2 regions of the Thioprofundum lithotrophicum genome follow, and region 2 is predicted to be linked to the other one. Evidence: riboswitches for the same ligand, from Rfam matches in the RefSeq annotation. Region 2 holds a riboswitch; the other holds the start of a gene.

Region 1 (11,623 bases), 1.4 Mb from region 2:
TTTCTACAGCGATTCCCACAACGACTTTCCCCTGCTGGAGATGGTCGAAACGCCCGTGGCCGTGGATCCCGACGACACCCTGCGCGATCACGCCGAAATGAAGGGCTGGCCCATCCTCAGCCTGCGCGGGGAGCGGATCGCCGTGCTCCAGGGCCCCTGGCCGGCCGCCGCCTCCTGAGTCATGCCGCCCGCGGATCGCCGCTCCCTCGCCCTCCTCCTGCTGCTGGGCCTGGTTCCGCTGCTGGCGCTGGGGCTGGCCCTGGGCCTGGGCAGCGTGGCCCTCTCTCCCGCCGAGGTGGCCAGCGCCCTGTTCGGCAAGGCTTCGCCCCTGGCCACCAGCCTGATCCTGGAATTGCGCCTGCCCCGCGCCCTCTCGGCCTTCGCCACCGGCGCCCTGCTCTCGGTGGCCGGGGCGCTGATGCAGGTGCTGGTGCGCAACCCGCTGGCCGATCCTTACGTGCTGGGCATCTCCGGCGGCGCGGCCGTGGCCGCGCTGCTGGCCCTGCTGGCCGGAATCGGCGGCGTGTGGCTGACCGGCAGCGCCTTCGGCGGCGCCCTGCTGGCCATGCTGCTGGTCTTCGGCCTGGCCCACCGCAACGGCGACTGGAGCCCCACCCGTCTGCTGCTGACCGGCGTGGTGCTGGCCAGCGGCTGGGGCGCCCTGATCGGCTTCCTGCTGGTGGTGAGCCCCGATCAGCGCCTGCACGGCATGCTGTTCTGGCTGATGGGCGACCTGGGCTACGCGGGGCCGCCCCTGCCGGCGCTGGCGGTACTGGCCCTCGGGCTGCTGCTGTGCTGGCCCCTGGCCCGGGATCTCAACCTGCTGCAGCGCGGGGAGCTGCAGGCCGGGGCGCTGGGGGTGGACAGCCGGCGCCTGCAGCGGCGGCTCTACCTGCTGGCCTCGCTGCTCACGGCCACTGCGGTGGTGCAGGCCGGCAGCATCGGCTTCGTGGGCCTGGTGGTGCCGCACCTGGTGCGCCTGCTGGGGCTCACCGATCACCGCCTGCTGCTGCCCGGCGCGGCCCTCGCCGGCGGCGGCCTGCTGATGCTGGCCGACACCCTGGCCCGCACCCTGCTCGCGCCCCAGCAACTGCCGGTGGGCATCATCACCGCCCTGCTCGGCATTCCGCTGTTCCTGCACCTGCTTCAGCGCGGAGCCCGCACGCCATGAAGCTCACGGCGCACGGTCTCGACGTGGCCGCCGGCTCGCGGCGCCTGATCCGGGGGCTGGATCTGGTCATCGCGCCCGGCCAGAGCTGGGGCATCCTCGGCCGCAACGGCACCGGCAAGACCACCCTGCTGCACACCCTCGCCGGCCTGCATCCGCCGGCAGGCGGCGAAGTCCGCCTGGGCGAACGCCCGCTCGAGCAGCTCTCCCGCCGGGAAATCGCCCGCTGCCTGGGACTGATGCCCCAGGACACCCCCGATCCCTTCCCGGCCACGGTGCTGGAGACGGCCCTGATCGGCCGCCATCCCCATCTCTCCCGCTGGCAATGGGAAGGCCCGGCGGATCGCCAACGGGCCCGGGCGGCACTGGCGGAAATGGCTCTCGACGGCTTCGAATCCCGGCTCGTCAGCTCCCTGTCCGGCGGGGAACGCCGGCGCCTGGCCTTCGCCACCCTCCGGGTGCAGGATCCGCCCCTGCTGCTGCTCGACGAGCCCACCAACCACCTGGACTTTCCCCATCAGCACGCCCTCCTCGGCCGGCTCGAGGCCCTGCGCCAGAGGGGCCGGGGCGTGGCCATGAGCCTGCACGACGTGAACCTGGCCAGCCGCTACTGCACCCACGTCCTGCTGTTGCACCCCGACGGCCAGGTGCGCCAGGGCCCCACCCGTGAGGTGCTCGACCGCCACAGTCTGGAATGGCTCTATGGCATCCCCTTCCGGGAACTGCCCAACGCCGGCCGCCAGCGTGTCTTCCTCCCGGAACCCGCGGCCGCCACCCAATCGCCGGAAACCGCCTGAGCCGGGCCAGCCGCGTGCAACACCGTGAGGCATCGCCATTCCCAATCACGCCAAGTCATTGAAAATGTGAGGAAACGGGAAACCGCATTTGCCGTTCCCGGGTTTGGATGGACTTTTTCAACCGCCTGTTAGAACCATTCGCCTATGGCGGGTGCAATATGCCTGACCCGCAGGAAACCCGCTACAATCACTTGAAGCCACAAACGGATTTGTGCTTCCATTTCCTCGACCTGGGCAGCCGCAGCAAAACCATGAAGATTCTCATCGCCGACGATCACACCCTCTTCCGGGAAGGCCTGCACTACACGCTCCAGAACCTCGCCGACAACGTGGAGATCCTCGAAGCCAGCAACGGCAACGAGGCGGTGCAGATGGTGCGCCACTATCCGGATCTGGATCTGGTCCTGATGGATCTCGACATGCCCGGGCTCGATGGCTACAACGGCCTCATCCAGCTCCGGCAGGACTATCCCGAACTCCCGGTGGCCATCGTCACCGCCTCGGAATACGAACAGGACATGCTGCGGGTGCTCGAATGCGGGGCGGCCGGCTACATTCCCAAGTCGTCCAGCAGCAAGGAGATGCTCGAGGCGATCCGCCAGATCCTCGATGGCGACGTCTACGTGCCCGACCTGGCCGCCAGCTCCGGCACCTTCCACATCCGCAAGGGCATGCAGGGGGGCATCCAGCCCGGCCTGAATCCGCCACCGGGCCTGGAGAAATACCATCTCACCCCCCGCCAGCGCGAAGTCCTGACCCTGATGTGCCGGGGGCTGTCCAACAAGAGCATCGCCAACGAACTGGGCATGGCCGAGGGCACGGTGAAGATCCACGTCACGGCCATTCTCAAGGCCATGAATGCCAGCAACCGCACCCAGGCCGTGATCATGGCCCGCGAGGCCGGGCTGCTGGTCTGACAGGCGGCTGAAAAGCCTTCTCCGGGCTTTTCAACAACCTCTCAAGCGCAGCGGTGCCGCCAACAAGGCCGCCCACTCAGTCGGTTTCGGCCACCGCCGTCTCGCTTTCCCGTTCACCGCCTTCCTCCTGCCTGCGGCTCTGTACATGCTTGAGAAAGGCCCGCAGGCGGGCCGGCTGCACCGGCTTGTGCAGCACACGGTAATCACCGCTTTCCGCCTCGCCCGGCCGCACTGCGGTATCGCCGGTGATCAGAATCGCCGGCACCTTGACCCCCAGTTGCGCCTCGATCCGCTTGAGGGCCTCCACGCCGTTGATGTCGCCGCGCAAACGGTAATCGGAAATGATCGCATCCGGCGGGGAATCCTGTTCGGCCAGCGCGGCCTGGGCCTCGTCCAGCGAGCGGGCCATGATCACCTTGCAGCCCCAGCCTTCGAGCAGCACCTGCAGGGCCTCGAGCACCGAAGTCTCGTCGTCGATGATCAGCACCTGCAGGGCCTGCAGATCCCGCTGGAACTCCGGCAGCACGGGCGCTTCCGGCCGCCGCCGCAGACGGCGCTCGCACAGGGGCACGTGCACCGAGAACACCGATCCCTGCCCCGTCGCCGACTCCAGCTCGATCTCGTGATTCAGCAGGCGGGCGATGCGCGCCACGATGGCCAGCCCCAGGCCCAGCCCCTTGCTCTGCTGGCGTTCGGGATTGTCCACCTGGAAGTATTCGTCAAAGATGTTCTCCTGCTCCTCGGGCGGAATCCCGATGCCGGTGTCGGCCACCCGGATGATCACCTCGCCATCGCGGATCTCCCGGGACAGGGTGATGCGCCCGGACTCGGTATAGCGGATGGCATTGGTCACGAAATTGCGCAACACCCGCTCGAGCAGGATGCCGTCGCTGCGTACCAGCACGTCGCCGCAGTCCTCCACCACGAACTCCAGCCCCTTGGTCTCCGCCTCGGGCCGGTGATCGTTTTCGATGCGCTGGAACAGGGTGCACAGGGGCACGTTCTCCACCTGCGGCTGCAGCACTCCCGAGTCAAGCTTGCTGATGTCGAGCAGGGCATTGAACAGGTTCTCCAGCGCCGCCACCGCCGAGCGCATCTTGGAAACGATGTCCTTCACTTCCTTGTACTGGATACGTTCGGCGAGCGCGCCGGAGAGCAGGGTGAGCGCATGCAGGGGCTGGCGCAGATCGTGACTGGCCGCCGCCAGGAAGCGGGACTTGGAAATGTTGGCCCGTTCGGCGGCCTCCTTCTCCGTGGTCAGCCGCGAAATGGCCTCCAGATTGTCGAAGCGCAGGACCGCCGATTCGAGAAAGACCTGATTGACGTTACGGCCCAGATAGACGAAGACCAGGTAGTAGAGCACCAGCATCACGGACATGACCATGTGCACCATGTCGCCCACCGTGGCCAGGCGCAGCAGCAGGGGCAGCATCAGCAGGCTGAAGAAACCGTAATAGGTGGGCAGATGCATGGCCAGAAAGGTCATCGAGCCGGAACCGATGCTCACCAGCACGATGACCAGAAAGGCCTGGTAGATACCCCCGTCGGGCACATAGAAGAGCCAGCCGGCCAGCCCCCACAACAGCCCCGACGCGAGACTGGCGGCGGTGAACAGGTGCTGCCAGCGATCCAGTTGCCGCTCGGGCTCGGGGTCCTTCCAGTACCGGCGGCAGATGATCACCCGGAAGGTCAGCAGCACGAACATCGCCGCCAGCCAGCCCAACAGGGCCACCCGGGAAACCCCGCTCTGCCACATCACCAGCACCACCAGCAGGGTGTTGATGTAACCGACCACGTAGATGGCCTGGGCGTTCTTGTACAGGGTGCGCAGCTGGACCGCGCGGATGCGATCGTCCGGCCGGGGGCCGAACAGGGTATCGAGAACACTCATGCCTTTCCCTCCCCAGGGATCCCGCCGCCCCCTCGTGCCGGGCACCGGCCCGGCAGGGGTTCTTGCGTCATGATGCCGTCTTCCCTTTGGCTATGCGGAGTCAACCGTTGCCCTGCAGCACGGCATGGGCCGTGGACACCTTCTCCAGCCAGTTGAACAGGGGCAGCCAGTCGAGCTTGTCCTGCTCCACGCGCCGATCCCACATCTCGTGGATCCCCACGCCCCGCTCGAAGGCGTGCACATAGTTCTGGGTATCGCGCAGGGTGGTGAGGAAGGGCAGTTGCAAGGTGTTGAGAAACCGCTCGAGCGACTTGTAGACGAGGGTGTTGCGCCGGGTGCGATTGGCCAGCACGCCGACCCGCACGCCCCGGCTGCGCACCTTGCCCACCAGCAGCAGATCGCGGATGAAGCCGGTCGCCGAATGAATGTCGATGGGCGAAGGCAGCACCGGAATGAGGATCGTGTCCACCTGCTGCACAAAGCCCGGCAGATCGCGCGCCGCCACGCCCGCCGGGGCATCGAGGATCACCCGCTCGGTGCCGGGCGGCACCCGCAGCTGCCAGGCCCGCGTGGCGTTCACCGCCTGGCGCTGATGGGCATTCACCCCATGGATTTCCGGCCGGTCGGCCGGTCGCAGCTTCAGCCAGCGGCTGGCCGACCCCTGCGGATCGTGATCCATCAGCGCGGTCCGGAAACCCTGGCTGGCATAGAGGCTGGCCAGATTGGTGGCCACGGTGGTCTTGCCACATCCCCCCTTGGCGTTGACGACCAGAATGCGTTGCATGCCTCTCACCATTCCCGATGAACATGATTCCCCGACTTCAATTAAAGCAGAGAATGGACTCCAGCGCAGATTGTCCCCCTTTTCCCGCCACCCTGCACTGTGACATTGGTATTACCAACGGCCTGCCAAAGCCGTCCCTGCACAATCACTATATCTGGTACCACCCATCTGCAATTGACACAAATCATTGACTCGCTCCGGCCCTTGTCCCAAAATGCGCGCCTGATCGGATCCGGTGGCCGCCACCGGATCCCCGACGCCAGGTGCCCCGCTTCCCGCCGGAAGCGGGGTGAAACGGGAAGCCGGTGCGCTGCCACGTGTAGCAAGTCCGGCGCTGCCCCCGCAACGGTAGGTGAGTCAGGCTGCGTCACAACGCCACTGCGGTCTTTCCGCGGGAAGGCGACGCCAGCCGGGACACAACGTCCACTCACGAGCCCGGAGACCGGCCTGGCGTCGCTATCGGGTGTGCCGCGGAGGGCGGCGCCACGACCGGAAAAGCCAGCCTCTTCCCGTCCTCGTCCTCCTCCGTGGCTCGCAGTTGCCAACGCGCGCGGGTGTGCGCCAAGCCCTGAGGAACGAACCATGAACAAACCAACCGGCCTGCTGTCCGGCCTGCTCCTGACCCTGCCCCTGGCCCAGGCGGCCATCGCCGCCGACACCGCCGACACCGTCATCGTCACCGCGACCCGCACGGCCCAGACCGTGGACGACTCCCTGGCCTCGGTGAGCGTCATCACCCGCGAGGACATCGAGGCCAGCGGCGCCCAGGACGTGATCGACCTGCTGCGCCTGCAGGCCGGCATCGACGTGGCCCGCAACGGCGGCCCCGGCACCACCACCAGCGTGTTCCTGCGCGGCACCGGCAACAACCAGACACTGGTGCTGATCGACGGCATGCGCGCCGCCTCCGCCACCACCGGCAGCTTCGCCTGGTCCAAGCTCGACCTGGCCGACGTGGAACGCATCGAGATCGTGCGCGGCCCCAACGCCAGCCTCTACGGCTCCGACGCCATCGGCGGGGTGATCCAGATCTTCACTCGCCGCAATCGCCATGCCTATATCCGCGCCCGCATCGGCAGTTACGAAAGCAAGCAGGTCGAAGCCGGTTTCGGCGGTGGCGAGCGCGTGAAGTACAGCCTCAACGTCGCCAGTCGGGCATCCGAAGGCTTTTCGGCCATCACCGACCCGACCAGTTTCTCCTATGACCCGGACGACGATGGCTATCGCCAGCGCAGCGCTTCGGGTGATCTGCGTTTCGATCTCGGAAAAAAGGCCGATCTGACGCTCAGCGGCTGGTACAGCGACGGCTACACCGAATATGACCAGGGCATCAACAACAGCACCAATGCCACCCTCGACGCGCGGCTAGTCCACCGCACCACCGCCCGCTGGCAACAGACCTTGCGCCTCGGGTGGGCCGCAGACGACGTGGATACCGAATCGTCCTACCCCTCCTTCATCCGCACCCGGCGCTGGACTGCCGACTGGCAGCACGACATCACCCTTGGCGAATCGGCCCTGCTGAGCCTGGGCCTCAATACCATTCGCGACCGGGCCGAGAACATCGACACCGGCGCCGGCAGTACCGTCTTCGATGAATCCCGCGACAGCAACGCCGCCTATGGTCTGCTGCAGACCACTGTGGGTCGGCACGACTTCCAGCTCAGCGCCCGGGTGGACGACTACGACACCTTCGGCACCCATACCACCGGCAACGCCGCCTGGGGCCTGAACACCACGGATGCCCTGCGCCTGACCGCCTCCGCCGGCACCGGCTTCCGGGCGCCGACCCTCAACGAGCTGTATCACCCCGGTTTCTTCGGCTTCTACGCCGGCAACCCCAACCTGAAACCCGAAACCTCGCTCAATCTGGAACTGGGCCTGCGCTACCGTCCCGCAACGGGACAACGCGTGACCCTCAATGCCTACCGCAACACCATCGAGGACCTGATTGCCTACCAAGGCACCAACAGCCAGGCCATCAACGTCAGCCGCGCCCGGATCGACGGTCTGGAACTGACCTGGCAATGGCAGCGGCCCCGCTGGGCCCTGCAGGCCACCGCCACCCTCCAGAAAGCCATCGACACGGACACCGGACAGGATCTGCTGCGCCGAGCCCGGGAGAAGGCCTCGCTCGCCTACCAGCGCCAGACCGCCAGCGGTGGTCAATACGGCATCGAATGGCTGTTCGTCGGCAAGCGGCATGACTACGGCAACGTGGTCCTCGATCCCTACCACCTCGTCAACCTCTCGGCCCGCACCCCGCTGGACACGGGATTGTGGCTGGAAGGACGTATCGAAAACCTGCTGGCCACCGACTATGAACTGGTTTCCGGCTACGGCACGGCGGGCCTGACGGCCTGGGTCGGCGTGAAGTACGACTTCGGCGGCTGACATGAACGCCGGGCCGGCAGCGCGGCTTTGGTGGGGGCTGGGCCTCTCCCTGGCCCTGCATGCCGGGCTGCTCGGCCTGGCACGCCCCCCCCTGCCGGAACTGGCCTTCCGCGAATCCCTGCCCAGCATGGCGGTGGTGATCGAAGGCCAACGGCCCACGCCACAACCTCCGGCGCCGGCATCGCCAACCGGCGAACCATCGCGGCAGACAAGGGCTGAGGCGAAGACGCGCCCGCCGGCAAACGAGGCCGCGCTGCCGCAGCCCATGCGCGCCTCGGCAAAGCCGCCAACGGCCGCGCGCGCCGCTGCGCCCCATGCCGAAACGCCCCGGCGCGCGGCCCGCAGTCAGACGCCCGCCGCCGCGCAGCCGCCCGAGGACGCGAAACCGCCACCGGCGCTGAACCGCGCCCGGATCGTGGCACGTCTGCAAGATGAAGTGCGGGCCCGGTTTACCTATCCTCCCCTGGCCCGCCGGCGCAACATCCAGGGCCGGGTGCTGCTGGGCTTCGGCATCGACGGCACGGGGACGATTCACAATGTTCGGATCATGCGCAGCTCCGGCCACGCCATTCTCGATCTGGCCGCCGAGCGCGCCATCCGCCGTCTGCATCGGGTACAGTGGTATCCGGCCGCCAGCGGCGGACAGGCCACCGAAATCGAACTGCCGGTGGAATACCGGCTCATCCCGGAACGAGGAACCTGACCATGGGACACCGCCTTTCGAAAATCTACACTCGCACCGGCGACAAGGGCACCACCGGCCTCGGCGACGGCAGCCGGGTGGACAAGGACGACATCCGCGTGGAAGCCTTCGGCACCGTGGACGAACTCAACAGCGTGGTGGGCATGGTGCTGGCCTGTGATCTGCCCGCCAACGTCCGCGACTGTCTCGAAGCGGTGCAGCACGACCTGTTCGATCTGGGCGGCGAGTTCAGCACCCCGGGCCGCACCGCCCTGCCCCAGGACTATGTGGACCGGCTGGAACGGATCCTCGACGACTTCAACGCCGACCTCCCCCGCCTCAAGGAATTCATCCTCCCCGGCGGCGGCCCCGCCGCCGCCACCTGCCACCTGGCCCGCACCGTCTGCCGCCGCGCCGAACGCCGCGCCATCGCCCTGGCCCGCGAATCCGACGTGAACCCCGTGGCCCTCGCCTACCTCAACCGCCTCTCCGATCTGCTGTTCGTCATCGCCCGCGTCCTCGCCCGCCACGAACGCGGCAGCGAAGTGCTCTGGGAGCCCGGCCGCAACCGGCAATAGCCGGAACATCCAATCCGCCCGGGTACGCGGCGCTACCCGGCGCAGATCCGGCCCCTCTCATTCGTCCCAGATCGACCGGCCAATGGCAGAATTGACCGCGTTGTGGATGCTGTAGACGTGATCCTTGTTGATGGCCGGTCTGGCGTAGTCCAGGTAACCGTGGCGCATGAGGGTCAGGATGCCTTCGGCGAGGGTGAGATTGACCGCCTCGAAGGATTTGTCGAAGGGCGGGCCGCCGTTGCGGGCGCGGTCATGAGCCTCGAATTCCCAGTCGTGGATGAGATAGGCCGGGCCGTATTCCCAGGGGGAGTAGCCGGGCAGGCCCTGGGCCAGGCGGGGGATGCTGCCGCCGTCGGTGGTCATGGCTTCGGGCTGGATGATCTCGATGACGTTGCCCTGCCTGTCCCGGCGCTCGTAGCGAAAGGGATCGTCGGGATCGGGCGCGTATTCGAACAGATCGGGGCCGATCCACTGCAGGCGGAAGTGACCGAGGAAACGGCCGGTATTCAGGGAATTGATGAATCGATCGCGAATACGGCGAAAGCGTTTCTGAACGGTATTGGGTGCGGGCATGGCATTCTCCCTGGGAAAGATCGGTCTGCCCTCTCACCATAGACCGTGCACGCGGCTCCCGCAAAAGGAAACGGGCGCCGCTGGCGCCCGTTTCCCCGGTCATGGCTGATGGCGTGATCAGACCAGCATGGGCACGATGAGCAGCGCCACGATGTTCATGATCTTGATCAGCGGGTTGATGGCCGGGCCGGCGGTGTCCTTGTAGGGGTCGCCCACGGTGTCGCCGGTGACCGCGGCCTTGTGGGCGTCGGAACCCTTGCCGCCGTAGTTGCCGTCCTCGATGTATTTCTTGGCGTTGTCCCAGGCGCCGCCGCCGGTGGTCATGGAGATGGCCACGAACAGGCCGGTGACGATGGTGCCGATCAGCACCCCGCCCAGGGCCTCCACGCCGAGCACCCAGCCGACCAGGATGGGCACCAGCACCGGCAGCAGGGAGGGCACGATCATCTCCTTGATGGCGGCGATGGTGAGCATGTCCACGGCCTTGGAATAGTCGGGCGTCTGGGTGCGGTCCATGATGCCCGGCATTTCCCGGAACTGGCGGCGCACCTCGTTGACGATCCCGCCCGCGGCCCGGCCCACCGCTTCCATGGCGAAGGCGGCGAACAGGTAGGGAATCAGGCCGCCGATGAACAGACCGATGATGATCATGTGGTTGGACAGGTCGAAGGTGACATGCCCGCTGCCCACGTTGGTCAGGGCGTGGGTGTAGTCGGCGAACAGCACCAGGGTGGCCAGGCCGGCGGAGCCGATGGCATAGCCCTTGGTCACGGCCTTGGTGGTGTTGCCCACGGCGTCGAGCGCATCGGTGGTGTTGCGCACCTCCGAGGGCAGATCCGCCATCTCGGCGATGCCGCCGGCGTTGTCGGTGATGGGGCCGTAGGCGTCCAGGGCCACGATGATGCCGGTCATGGAGAGCATGGCGGTGGCCGCCACGGCGATGCCGTAGAGGCCGGCCAGCTCATGGGCGCCCCAGATGGAGGCGCACACGGCCAGCACCGGCAGGGCGGTGGACTTCATGGAGATGCCCAGGCCGGCGATGACGTTGGTGCCGTCACCGGTGGTGGAGGCTTCGGCAATGCGGCGCACCGGCGCGAACTCGGTGGCAGTGTAGTACTCGGTGATCACCACCATGGCCACGGTGAGCGCCAGGCCGATGAGCGAGGCGCCATAGAGCTGGTTGACGCTGTAGGGCAGGTTCTCGCCCATCATGCTGTCGGTGATGAAGTAGAAGGCGATGGCCGAGAGCACGGCCGAGGCGATGGCGCCGCGGTACAGGGCGCCCATGATCTTGCCGCCTTCCTTGATGCGCACGAAGAAGGTGCCGATGATGGAGGCGATGATGGACGCCCCGCCAAGCACCAGCGGATAGACGACGGCGGTGGCACCGGCGTCCTTGAGCACCATGCTGCCGAGGAACATGGTGGCGACGATGGTCACCGCGTAGGTCTCGAACAGGTCGGCGGCCATGCCGGCGCAGTCGCCCACGTTGTCGCCCACGTTGTCGGCAATCACCGCCGGGTTGCGGGGATCGTCTTCGGGGATGCCGGCTTCCACCTTGCCGACGATGTCGGCGCCCACGTCGGCCCCCTTGGTGAAGATGCCGCCGCCGAGCCGGGCGAAGATGGAGATCAGGGAGCCGCCGAAGGCCAGGCCCACCAGCGAGTGCACCGAATCCTCGACCCCCATGGATTCGAGGATGGCGTAATACCCTGCGACCCCGAGCAGAGCCAGCCCCACCACCAGCAGACCGGTGATCGCGCCGCCCTGGAAGGCCACGGACAGGCCCGCCTGCACGCCGTTCCTGGCCGCCTCGGCGGTGCGCGAGTTGGAGCGGAC
Region 2 (11,623 bases):
CCCGCCAGGTGCTGGACTTTTCGCCGGTGGAACCGGCACTGCTGGTGGAACAGGCCCGCGCCATCCTCGAGGACATGCCGGTCTCGGTGTTCAAGATCGGCATGACCGGGCAGGTGGCCATCGTCGAGGCCATCCACTCGATCCTGGTGGACTATCCCGACGTGCCGGTAGTGCTCGATCCGGTGCTCGCCGCCGGCGGCGGCGGCGCCCTGAGTGAAGACGCCGACGCGCTGGGCGCGGCCCTGAAGGAACTGCTCTTTCCCCTGGCCACGGTGGCCACCCCCAACAGCGAGGAAGCGCGCCGGCTGGCTCCGGAAGCCGACACCCTCGAGGCCTGCGGCCAGGAACTGCTGGATACCGGCTGCCAGTTCCTGCTCCTGACCGGCACCCACGAGGATTCGGAACACGTGGAGAACCGCCTGTTCGGCAACCACCGTCTGCTGGAAACCTTCACCTGGGAGCGCCTGCCCGATCCCTATCATGGTTCCGGCTGCACCCTGGCCGCCGCCATCGCCGGGCTGCTCGGCCAGGGTCTGGAAGTGTTCACCGCCGTGCACGAAGCCCAGGAATACACCTGGGAGTCGCTGCGTCACGGCTACCGCCTGGGCATGGGACAATTCCTGCCCAACCGCCTGTTCTGGGCCCGCGGCGAGGAAGAATGATTCGCGATCCCCGCCTGCGCGGGCTGTACGCCATCACCGATCCCGACCTGTGCGGCGACGATCTGCTGTCCCTGGCGGAGGCCGCCCTCGAAGGCGGCGCGCGGCTGCTGCAGTACCGCAACAAGCGCGCCGATGCCCACCGGCGGCGCGCCGAGGCCACCGCCCTGGCCGATCTGTGCCGGCGCCATGACGCCCTGTTCCTGGTCAACGACGATCCCGAACTGGCCCTGGCCTGCGGCGCCGACGGCGTGCACCTCGGCCAGTCCGACACGGGGCTCGACGCCGCCCGGGCATTGCTCGGCCCACACGCCATCATCGGCATCACCTGCCACGCCGATCCCGGCCTGGCCCGCAAGGCCCAGGCCCAGGGCGCCGACTACGTGGCCTTCGGCCGCTTCTTCCCCTCCCGCACCAAGCCCGACGCCCCGCCCGCCGGGCTGGCCGTGCTGCGCCAGACCCGCGCCGAACTCGACCTGCCCCTGTGCGCCATCGGCGGCATCCTGCCCGAACACGTGCCCCTCCTGCGCGAGGCGGGGGCGGATATGGTGGCGGTCATTCATGGTATATTTGGCGCCGCCGACGTGCGCGCCGCCGCGCGTGCATATACCGTATCGACCGTCTGGAAATAACACGGAGGGCACGGAGACACGGAGAACACCGAGATGTTTTTTTCCGTCGCACAAACCGCAGTCTGACGACACGTCCGATTCCAAATACAACACTCCGTGAACTCCGTGTCTCCGTGCCCTCCGTGTTCCTTCCACCCAACCTGCTACAGGATCCGCCATGACCCGTTCGCACGATCTGTTCGTTGAAGCCCAGCAGTACATTCCCGGTGGCGTGAATTCGCCGGTGCGCGCCTTCAAGGGCGTGGGCGGGGATCCGGTGTTCTTCGAGAAGGCCAAGGGCCCCTACGTGTGGGACGTGGACGGGCGGCAGTACATCGACTACGTGGGCTCCTGGGGGCCGATGATCCTCGGCCATGCCGACGACGAGGTGCTGGCGGCAGTGAAGGCCGCCGCCGAGAAGGGGCTGAGCTTCGGCGCCCCCACCGAACTCGAGATCCGCATGGCAGAGAAGGTCTGCGAACTGGTGCCCTCCATCGAGCTGGTGCGCATGGTCAGTTCCGGCACCGAGGCCACCATGAGCGCCCTGCGCCTGGCCCGTGGCTACACGGGACGCGACAAGATCGTCAAGTTCGAGGGCTGCTACCACGGCCATTCCGATTCGCTGCTGGTCAAGGCCGGCTCCGGGGCCCTGACCCTGGGCGTGCCCACCTCGCCCGGCGTGCCCGCCGCCCTGGCCGAGCACACCCTCACCCTCACCTACAACGATGCCGAGCAGGTGCGCGAGGTGTTCGGCCGGATGGGCGAGCAGATCGCCGCCATCATCGTCGAACCGGTGGCCGGCAACATGAACTGCGTGCCGCCGGTGCCCGGTTTCCTCGAGACCCTGCGCGAGGTCTGCGACGAATACGGCAGCGTGCTGATCTTCGACGAAGTGATGACCGGCTTCCGGGTGGATCTGCACGGCGCCCAGGGCCGCTACGGCGTCACCCCCGATCTGACCACCCTGGGCAAGGTGATCGGCGGCGGCATGCCGGTGGGCGCCTTCGGCGGCAAGCGCGACATCATGGAACGGATCGCCCCGCTCGGCCCCGTGTACCAGGCCGGCACCCTGTCAGGCAATCCGGTGGCCATGGCCGCGGGCCTCAAGACCCTGGAACGCATCAGCGAACCGGACTTCTTCGCGCGCCTGGCCGATCGCACCGCCGCCCTGGCCGAAGGGCTGCGCATGCGCGCCGAGGCGAAGGGCATTCCGCTTGCCACCAACGAAGTGGGCGGAATGTTCGGCTTCTTCTTCACCGAGAAGGAAAGGATCACCCGCTTCGACGAGGTGGCCGCCTGCGATCAGGAACGCTTCAAACGCTTCTTCCACGCCATGCTCGAGGAAGGCGTGTACCTGGCCCCCTCCGCCTTCGAGGCCGGTTTCGTCTCCGCCGCGCACACCGACGAGCACATCGGCGCCACGCTGGACGCAGCGGAGCGGGCCTTCGCCCGCCTATAACCAATGGCAGAGAGCAGCGGCACAAAAACCCCGGCGGGTTGACGGTTTCTTCGCCCCTCGTCTATAGTCCCTACAAACAACAAGCCAATACCCGGCCACCCCGACCCCGTGGCCCAACACGGTTTCGTGGGGGGCAACAAGCACAAGAACAAACGCCTGCCACCGGCCACTTGACCACACCGATCCGCCGGAGAAGTGCCATGCGCAGACGTCTTGCCATTCCCAACATCGGGCGCCTCGATCAATTCATCCGGATCCTTCTCAGCCTGAGCATGATCTACCTGGGCTTCATCGACGCCCAACTGATCCCGGATCCGATCAGCCGTTTCGTTCTCGGCGCGTTCGGTGTCATCAACCTCGTCGTGGCCCTCGTCCGTTTCTGTCCGCTCTATGCCCTGACCGGAATCAGCACCTGCGCCACCCGGCAGGACTGAGCCGGGCCAGCGATGCGGGTTTCCAGTCAGCTTCTGGGCGCCGTGGTGGGCGTCACCATGCTGGCCCTGCTGGTGTATGGGGTGCTGGCCTACTGGCTCACCCAGAACGCCGACGTGCAGAAGCGGCTGGAACTGCTGAACCATTTCGGAGCGGAAATTGCCGACCGCCTCGCCGAGGCCACGGAGGCGCCGGATCCTCGGCTGCTGGAACGGTTACGCAAGCAACTGGCTCCCTCGCACACCGTCCTGCTGTGGAAGGCAGGCGGCCATGCGCCGGTCGTCGCGGCCGAACCCGGCAGCGAAGAACCGCTGTTGCGGGCCATCGTCGCCCGGCACGGAGCAACCGCGTTGCCGGCGACCACGCAAGCGGGACACGAGAACTTCCCCGGCGGCGACTATCTGTGGGTGCAAACCCCTCTGCCCGACAGGCCGCAGGCAGCACTGCTGATCCTCGAACCCTATGGCGAATCACCCATCGCTTCCACCCTGCGCAGCCGCCTGATCGTCTCGGGGATCGCCATCCTCTGGATCGCCGTGTGGGTGGCCCTGTTTCTCTCTTCCCGAATCTCGCGGCGGCTGGAAGAAAAGAACCAGGCCCTGCGGCATCAGGCCCTGCACGACGAGCTAACCGGCCTGCCCAACCGCAACCTGCTGCTCGACCGCCTGCGCCAGGCCCGTTCCGCCGCCCAGCGCCATGGCCTGCCCTTCGCCCTGTTCCTCATGGATCTCAACCGCTTCAAGGAGGTCAACGACACGCTCGGCCATCACTTCGGCGACCGCCTGCTGCAAGAGGTGGGAGAACGTCTCGGCGCCTCGCTGCGCGAGAACGACTCCATCGCCCGCCTGGGGGGCGACGAATTCGCCATGCTGCTGCCGGAAACCGATCGCCACGGCGCCACCGTGTGCGCCAGCCGCATCCACCAGGTGTTGCAGCAGCCCTTCGACATCGAGGGCGTGCGCATCGAGGCCGGCGCCAGCATCGGCATCGCCCTGTATCCGGAACACGGCGAGGATCCGGCCACCCTGCTGCAGCATGCCGACGTGGCCATGTACCAGGCCAAGCGCAGCGGCGGCTTCGCCTTCTACGATCCGGGGCAGGACTCGCACAGCGTGCGCCGCCTGCGCCTGATGGGCGAGTTGCGCAGCGCCATCGAACAGGGAGAGCTCTTTTTGCACTACCAGCCCATGCTGGATTTGCGCCGGGGCGCGCCGGCGGCCCTCGAGGTACTGACCCGCTGGCAGCATCCTGCGCTGGGCAGGGTGGCGCCCGACGAGTTCATCCCCATGGCCGAACAGACCGGCACCATCCATGCCCTCACCGTCTGGTCGCTGCAACAGGCCCTGCGGGAGGATCCGGCGCCGGATCTGATCCTGTCCCTGAACCTCTCGCCCCAGTGCCTGCAGGACACCGCCCTGCCCGACGCCATCGGCGCCCTGCTGGCGGAGCACGATTTTCCCGCCACCCGCCTGCAACTGGAGATCACCGAGAACGCCCTGATGCACGATCTGCAGCGCGCCCGGCAACTGCTCAACCGCCTGCACGGCATGGGGATCCGCCTGGCCATCGACGATTTCGGCACCGGCTTCTCCTCCCTGGCCTATCTGCGCGAGCTGCCCTTCGACGAACTGAAGATCGACAAGTCCTTCGTCATGGACATGGCCGAGGAAAACAACCTGGCCATCGTGCGCACCATCATCGATCTGGGCCACAACCTCCATTACCAGGTGGTGGCCGAGGGCGTGGAAGAGCCGCTCGGCCTCGAACGGCTGCGTGCCCTGGGCTGCGACCGGGTGCAGGGCTACCTCTTCAGCCGGCCCCAACCCGCCGACGCCCTGCGAGACTGGCTGCGCGAGGGCGCCTGGCGGCAGGTGGGCAGGGCCGCCTCAGGCCGCGCCTGAGATCTGCACTTCCCGCATGCGCCGCGCCGCGGCCACCATGGCCGCCAGCGCCGCTTCCACCTCCGGCCAGTCGCGGGTCTTGAGGCCGCAGTCGGGATTCACCCACAACCGCTCCAGCGGGATCCGTTCGGCGGCCCGGCGCAGCAGGGCATGGATTTCCTCCACCGTCGGCACGTTGGGCGAGTGGATGTCGTACACCCCGGGACCGATGGCATTGGGGTAGTCGAAGTCGCGGAACGCCTCCAGCAGTTCCATGTGGGAGCGGGCGGTCTCGATGGTGATCACGTCCGCATCCATGGCGGCGATGGCCGGCAGGATGTCGTGGAAGTCGGCATAGCACATGTGGGTGTGGATCTGGGTGCCGTCGTCCACGCCGCCGGCGGTGAGCCGGAAGGCGTTCACCGCCCAGTCCAGATAGGCCTGCCATTCGCCCCGGCGCAGCGGCAGGCCCTCGCGCAGGGCCGCCTCGTCGATCTGAATCACCCGGATCCCCGCGGCCTCGAGATCCTGCACCTCGTCGCGCAGGGCCAGGGCGATCTGCCGGGCCGTCTCCCGCCGCGGCTGATCGTCACGCACGAAGGACCAGTTGAGGATCGTCACCGGGCCGGTGAGCATGCCCTTCACGGGCCGCTCGGTCAGCGACTGGGCATGGCGGATCCAGTCCACGGTCATGGCCGCGGGGCGGAACACGTCGCCGTACAGGATCGGCGGCTTCACGCAGCGCGAGCCGTAGGACTGCACCCAGCCGTGTTCGGTGATGGCGAAGCCCCCGAGCTGTTCGCCGAAGTATTCCACCATGTCGTTGCGCTCCGGCTCGCCGTGCACCAGCACGTCCAGTCCCAGGGCCTCCTGGCGGCGAATCACGTCGGCGATCTCGGCCTGCATGCGCCGGCGATAGGTGGCATCGTCCAGTTGCCCGCGCCGCCAGTCGCGGCGGGTGGCGCGGATGGCCGCGGTCTGGGGAAAGGAGCCGATGGTGGTGGTGGGCAAGGGCGGCAGCTTCAGCCAGGCCTGCTGGCGGGCATGGCGCACGGCGAAGGGGCTGCGCCGGGAGGCCATCGCCGGGGTGACCGCCGCCAGCCGCTCGGCCACCGCCGGGCGGTGGATGCGGGCCGAATGACGGCGGCCATTGGCCGCGGCGCGCGCCGCGGTCAGTTCGGCGGCCACCGCCGCCTCGCCCGCATCCAGCGCGGTGCGCAGGATCCGCAGCTCGTCCAGCTTCTGCCGGGCGAAGGCCAGCCAGTTCCGCAGCTCGGCGTCCAGCCCCGTCTCCCGCCCCAGATCCTGCGGCACGTGCAGCAGCGAACAGGACGGCGCGAGCCACAGGCGATCACCCAGGCGTCCGGCCACCGGACGCAGCCGCGCCAGCAGGGGATCGGGATCGGCCCGCCACACGTTACGCCCGTCGAGGATCCCCAGCGACAGCACCTTCCAGGCCGGCAGCTTGTCGAGCACCACATCCAGTTGCGCCGGCGCGCGCACCAGATCCACGTGCAGCCCGTCCACCGGCAGATGACAAGCCAGATGCAGATTGTCCCCAAGCCCACCGAAGTAGGTGCACAACAGGGTCTTCGGGCCTGCGCCCGACAGGCGGCTGTAGGCCGCCTCGAAGGCCGCGCGCCATTCGCGGGGCAGATCCAGCACCAGGATCGGCTCGTCGATCTGCACCCATTCCACGCCCTGCGCAGCGAGCCGCTGCAGGATCTCGCCGTACACCGGCAGCAGGCGATCCAGCAGGGCCAGCCGGTCGAACTCGCCGTCCCGGCACTTGCCCAGCCACAGCCAGGTGAGCGGCCCGAGCAACACCGGCTTGACCCGATGCCCTTCGGCCCGGGCTTCGGCCACCGCGTCGAACAGCCGGGACGATGCCAGCCGGAAGGCCATGTCTGCATGCAGTTCCGGCACGATATGGTGATAGTTGGTATCGAACCACTTGGTCATCTCGCAGGCAGGCGCCGGCGCCCCCGAAGGCGCCCGGCCGCGCGCCATGCGAAACAGGGTGTCGATGTCCACCGTCTCGCCCTGCCAGCCGAAACGGGGCGGCACCGCGCCGAGCATGGCGCTGGTGTCGAGCACGTGGTCATAGAGCGAGAAGTCGCCGACGCTGACGAAATCCAGCCCGGCCTCGCGCTGGGCCTGCCAGCCGGCCAGCCGAATCGCGCGGGCGGCGCTCTCCAGCGCCGCCCTGTTCAGATCCCCGCGCCAGTAGCCCTCGAGGGCCTTCTTCAGTTCGCGATCCGCGCCGATCCGCGGATAGCCGAGAGTGTGAATCGTGGTCATGTTCGCTCCTTGTGGACTTGCAGGCCGAGGAACGGGAGTCTGGCGCGGGGCTAACAATTAGTAAATCTCAAATATTTTTTGTTTTTGTTGAGTATTTTTCATATATTTCTTCCATGATCGATATCCGCCACCTGCGCACCCTGGCCGCCATCGCCGAGCACGGCACCCTGGCGCGGGCCGCCGAACACCTGCACGTGAGCCAGTCGGCCCTCTCCCACCAGGTGCGGGAGCTGGAGGGCCGGCTGGGCGTGGAACTGCTGGCCCGGCAGGGACGGCGCCTGCGTTTCACCGCCGCCGGCGAACGCCTGCTGCGGCTGGGCGAGCGGGTGCTGCCCGAGATCCGCCGCGCCGAGGCCGACTTGCGCCGCATCCGCGACGGCCAGGCGGGCCGCCTGCACATGGCCCTGGAATGCCACAGCTGCTTCGACTGGCTGCTGCCCACCCTGGAGCGTTACCGGCCCGCCTGGCCGGAGGTGGAACTGGACGTGAGCCTGGCCTTCCACTTCGAGCCCCTGCCGGCCCTGGTGCGCGGCGATCTGGATCTGGTGATCACCTCCGATCCCGAACCCCTCCCCGGCGTGCGCTACACGCCCCTGTTCCGCTTCGAGGGGGTGCTGATCCTCCCCCCGCGCCATCCCCTTGCCGTCCGGCCGTACATCGAACCGGCGGATCTGGCCACCGAAACCCTCATCACCTATCCGGTACCGCCGCAACGGCTCGACGTGTACCGCCACTTCCTGTTCCCCGCCGGCGTGCATCCGATGCGGCGCACCACCGAGCTGACCGAGATGATCGTCCAGCTCGTGGCCGCCGGGCGAGGCGTCGCCGCCCTGCCCCACTGGGCGGTGCAGGCGGCCGAGGCGCGGGGCGTGATCGTCTCCCGGCCCCTGGGCGCCCAAGGGATCTGGCGCACCCTGCAGGCCGCAAGCCGCGAGGGCGAAGCCGACACCCCCTGGATGCAGGCCTTCCTCGCCACCGCCCGCCAGACCGCCGGCGAGACCCTCGGCACCATCGAGCCGGCCTGATCCCCGGCCCCGGAGGACGGTGTTGTCAAAGTGATGTTGCCATTTACGAAAAAGCACAGTATCTTGTGCCTTGTCTCCGGTGCGAGCCCAGATATGGGGTCGCCAAAAGGGAACCCGGTGAGAATCCGGGACTGACGCGCAGCGGTATTGGGGAACGAGGGCGCACCATGACACTGTCCGCAAGGACGGGAAGTCGCCGCCCGAGGCCAGCCGGTTTCCGGCCCGCCCCTGAGTCCGAAGACCTGCCGGAGACGGATGCCGCAGGCCGGCATCCGCACCCGGGCCTTCGCGCAACAGGCACGGGGCGAGAGCCGATCCCCGGGCCGTGGTGCGCCCGCCCTGCGTCTCTTTCCCCGTTCGTTGCCGCAGGCCGCCGACGACAACGAACGCGAGGAGAGGCGTCATGCAAACCCCGACATTTCCCACCGAAACTCCCGATCCCGCCCCGGCCCCGGCCAGCGTCCCGCCGGGCCGCGACACGCCCGCCGGCCAGGCCCGGGTGATCCGGCGCAACGGCAAGCTCACCGCCTTCGACCGCAGCAAGATCGCGGTGGCCCTCACCAAGGCCTTCCTGGCGGTGGAGGGCCGGCAGGCGGCCGGCTCGCCGCGCATCCACGAAACCGTGGAGCGGCTCACCGACCAGGTGGTGGAAAGCCTGTTCCGGCGCCGCCCCGAAGGCGGCACCGTGCACATCGAGGACATCCAGGACCAGGTGGAACTGGCCCTGATGCGCGCCGGCGAACACAAGGTGGCCCGCGCCTACGTGCTCTACCGCGCCGAGCGGGCCGAACGGCGCGCCCACGGCGAGGGCGAGACGCAACAGGCCGATCTGGCTGACTTCCGCCTCCGCCTGAAGGGGGAAGACGGCCGGCCGGTGATCCTCGAGCGGGCCGCCCTGCAGCAGCGGGTGGAAGCGGCCTGCGCCGATCTGCCGGACGTAGCGGCGGCGCGCATCGTGGACGCCACCTGGCGCAACCTCTACGAAGACATGCCGGCGGCGGATCTGGACGAAGTGCTGCTGATGAACGCGCGCACCCTCATCGAGCAGCATCCGGCCTACAGCCAGGTGACCGCCCGGCTGCTGGCCGACCGCCTGTGGCGGGAAGCCACCGCCTTCCTCGGCCTGGCGGCCGAGTCCGACTACGCCGACCTGTTTCCCCGCTACGTGCAGCGCGGCATCGACGCAGGCCTGCTCGACGAGGAACTGGGCCGCTTCGATCTGGAACGGCTGGCCGCGGCGCTGCGCCCCGAGCGGGATCGGCAGTTCACCTATCTGGGCCTGCAAACCCTCTACGACCGCTACTTCCTGCATCGCGACGGGGTGCGCTTCGAGCCGCCCCAGGCCTTCTTCATGCGCGTGGCCATGGGCCTGGCCCTGCGGGAGATCGATCGCGAGGCGCGGGCCATCGAATTCTACGAACGGCTTTCGTCCTTCGACTTCATGAGCAGCACGCCCACCCTGTTCAACGCCGGCACCCGGCGGCCGCAACTCTCCTCCTGCTACCTGACCACCGTGCCCGACGATCTCGAGGGCATCTACAGCGCCATCCGCGACAACGCCCTGCTGTCCAAGTTCGCCGGGGGCCTCGGCAACGACTGGACCCGGGTGCGGGGCATGGGCGCCCACATCCGGGGCACCAACGGCACCAGCCAGGGCGTGGTGCCCTTCCTGAAGGTGGCCAGCGACACGGCGGTGGCCGTCAACCAGGGCGGCAAGCGCAAGGGCGCCGTGTGCGCCTACCTGGAAACCTGGCACATCGACATCGAGGACTTCCTGGAACTGCGCAAGAACACCGGCGACGAGCGCCGCCGCACCCACGACATGAACACCGCCCACTGGATTCCGGATCTGTTCATGCAGCGGGTGGCCGAGGAAGGCGAATGGACCCTGTTCTCCCCCGACGAAGTGCCGGATCTGCACGATCTCACCGGCCAGGCCTTCGCCGAGCGTTACGCCGAATACGAAGCCATGGCCGCGCGCGGCGAGATCCGCCTGTTCCGCAAACTGCCGGCGGTGGACCTGTGGCGCAAGATGCTGGGCATGCTGTTCGAGACCGGTCACCCGTGGCTCACCTTCAAGGATCCGTGCAACCTGCGCTCGCCCCAGCAGCATGCGGGCGTGGTCCACTCCTCCAACCTGTGCACCGAGATCACCCTCAACACGTCCGACGACGAGATTGCCGTGTGCAACCTCGGCTCGGTGAACCTGGTGAATCATCTCACTACCGACGGCGAACTGGATCGGGACAAGCTCGAGGCCACCGTGCGCACCGCCATGCGCATGCTCGACAACGTGATCGACATCAACTGGTACAGCGTGCCCCAGGCGCGCAATGCCAACCTGCGCCACCGGCCGGTGGGTCTGGGGATCATGGGCTTCCAGGACGTCCTGCACTGCCTGGGCATCCCCTACGCCTCGGAGGACGCCGTGGAATTCGCCGACCGCAGCATGGAACTCGTCAGCCACTTCGCCATCGCCGCCTCCTGTGACCTGGCCGCCGAACGGGGCCGCTATCCCAGCTTCGAGGGCTCCCTGTGGAGCCAGGGCATCCTGCCCATCGATTCCCTGGATCGGCTGGCCGAGGCCCGCGGCGGCCTGCTGGAGGTGGATCGCCGCCACCGCCTCGACTGGGACGGGTTGCGCGAGCGGGTGCGCAGCGTGGGCATGCGCAACAGCAACGTGCTGGCCATCGCCCCCACCGCCACCATCGCCAACATCTGCGGCGTGAGCCCCTCCATCGAACCCACCTACCAGAACCTGTATGTCAAGTCGAACCTGTCGGGCGAGTTCACGGTGGTCAATCCCGCCCTGGTCGAAGCCCTGCGCGAGCGCGGCCTGTGGGACGAGGTGATGGTCAACGATCTCAAGTACTACGACGGCAGCGTGCAGCCCATCGACCGGGTACCCGACGAACTCAAGGCCCTGTACGCCACCGCCTTCGAGATCGATCCCCGCTGGCTGGTGGAAGCCGCGGCCCGGCGCCAGAAATGGATCGACCAGGCCCAGAGCCTCAACCTCTACCTGGCCGAACCCTCGGGCCGCAAGCTCGACAACCTCTACAAGCTGGCCTGGGTGCGCGGTCTCAAGACCACCTACTACCTGCGCACCCTGGGCGCCACCCACGTGGAGAAGAACAGCGAACCGGCCGCACCCCGGGCCTGCGCCATCGACGATCCCGACTGCGAGGCCTGTCAGTGAACGGCAGAGAAAAGCGCAAAGAGGCAAGCCGCCGCTTGCCGACACCGCCTGCATTCC

Evidence for each region. A riboswitch is a leader RNA that binds a small molecule or an ion and turns the genes downstream of it on or off. The one in region 2 is predicted to bind cobalamin.
Region 1: linked by a shared signal. The riboswitch ahead of ACZ5BH_RS09935 (TonB-dependent receptor domain-containing protein) and the one ahead of ACZ5BH_RS03425 (ribonucleoside-diphosphate reductase subunit alpha) in region 2 are both predicted to bind cobalamin.

What each region holds. Positions count from the first base shown of each region.
Region 1 covers NZ_AP042379.1:2,095,473-2,107,095, reverse strand. The annotation lists gene ACZ5BH_RS09965 (histidinol-phosphatase) at 1-178, shown strand, start outside; gene ACZ5BH_RS09960 (FecCD family ABC transporter permease) at 182-1,171, shown strand; gene ACZ5BH_RS09955 (ABC transporter ATP-binding protein) at 1,168-1,965, shown strand; gene ACZ5BH_RS09950 (response regulator) at 2,217-2,882, shown strand; gene ACZ5BH_RS09945 (sensor histidine kinase) at 2,959-4,773, opposite strand; gene ACZ5BH_RS09940 (nucleotide-binding protein) at 4,874-5,557, opposite strand; cobalamin riboswitch at 5,802-6,022, shown strand; gene ACZ5BH_RS09935 (TonB-dependent receptor domain-containing protein) at 6,140-7,951, shown strand; gene ACZ5BH_RS09930 (energy transducer TonB) at 7,953-8,654, shown strand; gene ACZ5BH_RS09925 (cob(I)yrinic acid a,c-diamide adenosyltransferase) at 8,657-9,211, shown strand; gene ACZ5BH_RS09920 (hypothetical protein) at 9,269-9,784, opposite strand; gene ACZ5BH_RS09915 (sodium-translocating pyrophosphatase) at 9,902-11,623, opposite strand, start outside.
Region 2 covers NZ_AP042379.1:714,859-726,481, forward strand. The annotation lists gene thiD (bifunctional hydroxymethylpyrimidine kinase/phosphomethylpyrimidine kinase) at 1-662, shown strand, start outside; gene thiE (thiamine phosphate synthase) at 659-1,291, shown strand; gene hemL (glutamate-1-semialdehyde 2,1-aminomutase) at 1,449-2,729, shown strand; gene ACZ5BH_RS03405 (YgaP family membrane protein) at 2,930-3,163, shown strand; gene ACZ5BH_RS03410 (putative bifunctional diguanylate cyclase/phosphodiesterase) at 3,176-5,062, shown strand; gene metE (5-methyltetrahydropteroyltriglutamate--homocysteine S-methyltransferase) at 5,048-7,342, opposite strand; gene ACZ5BH_RS03420 (LysR family transcriptional regulator) at 7,456-8,367, shown strand; cobalamin riboswitch at 8,428-8,631, shown strand; gene ACZ5BH_RS03425 (ribonucleoside-diphosphate reductase subunit alpha) at 8,771-11,566, shown strand.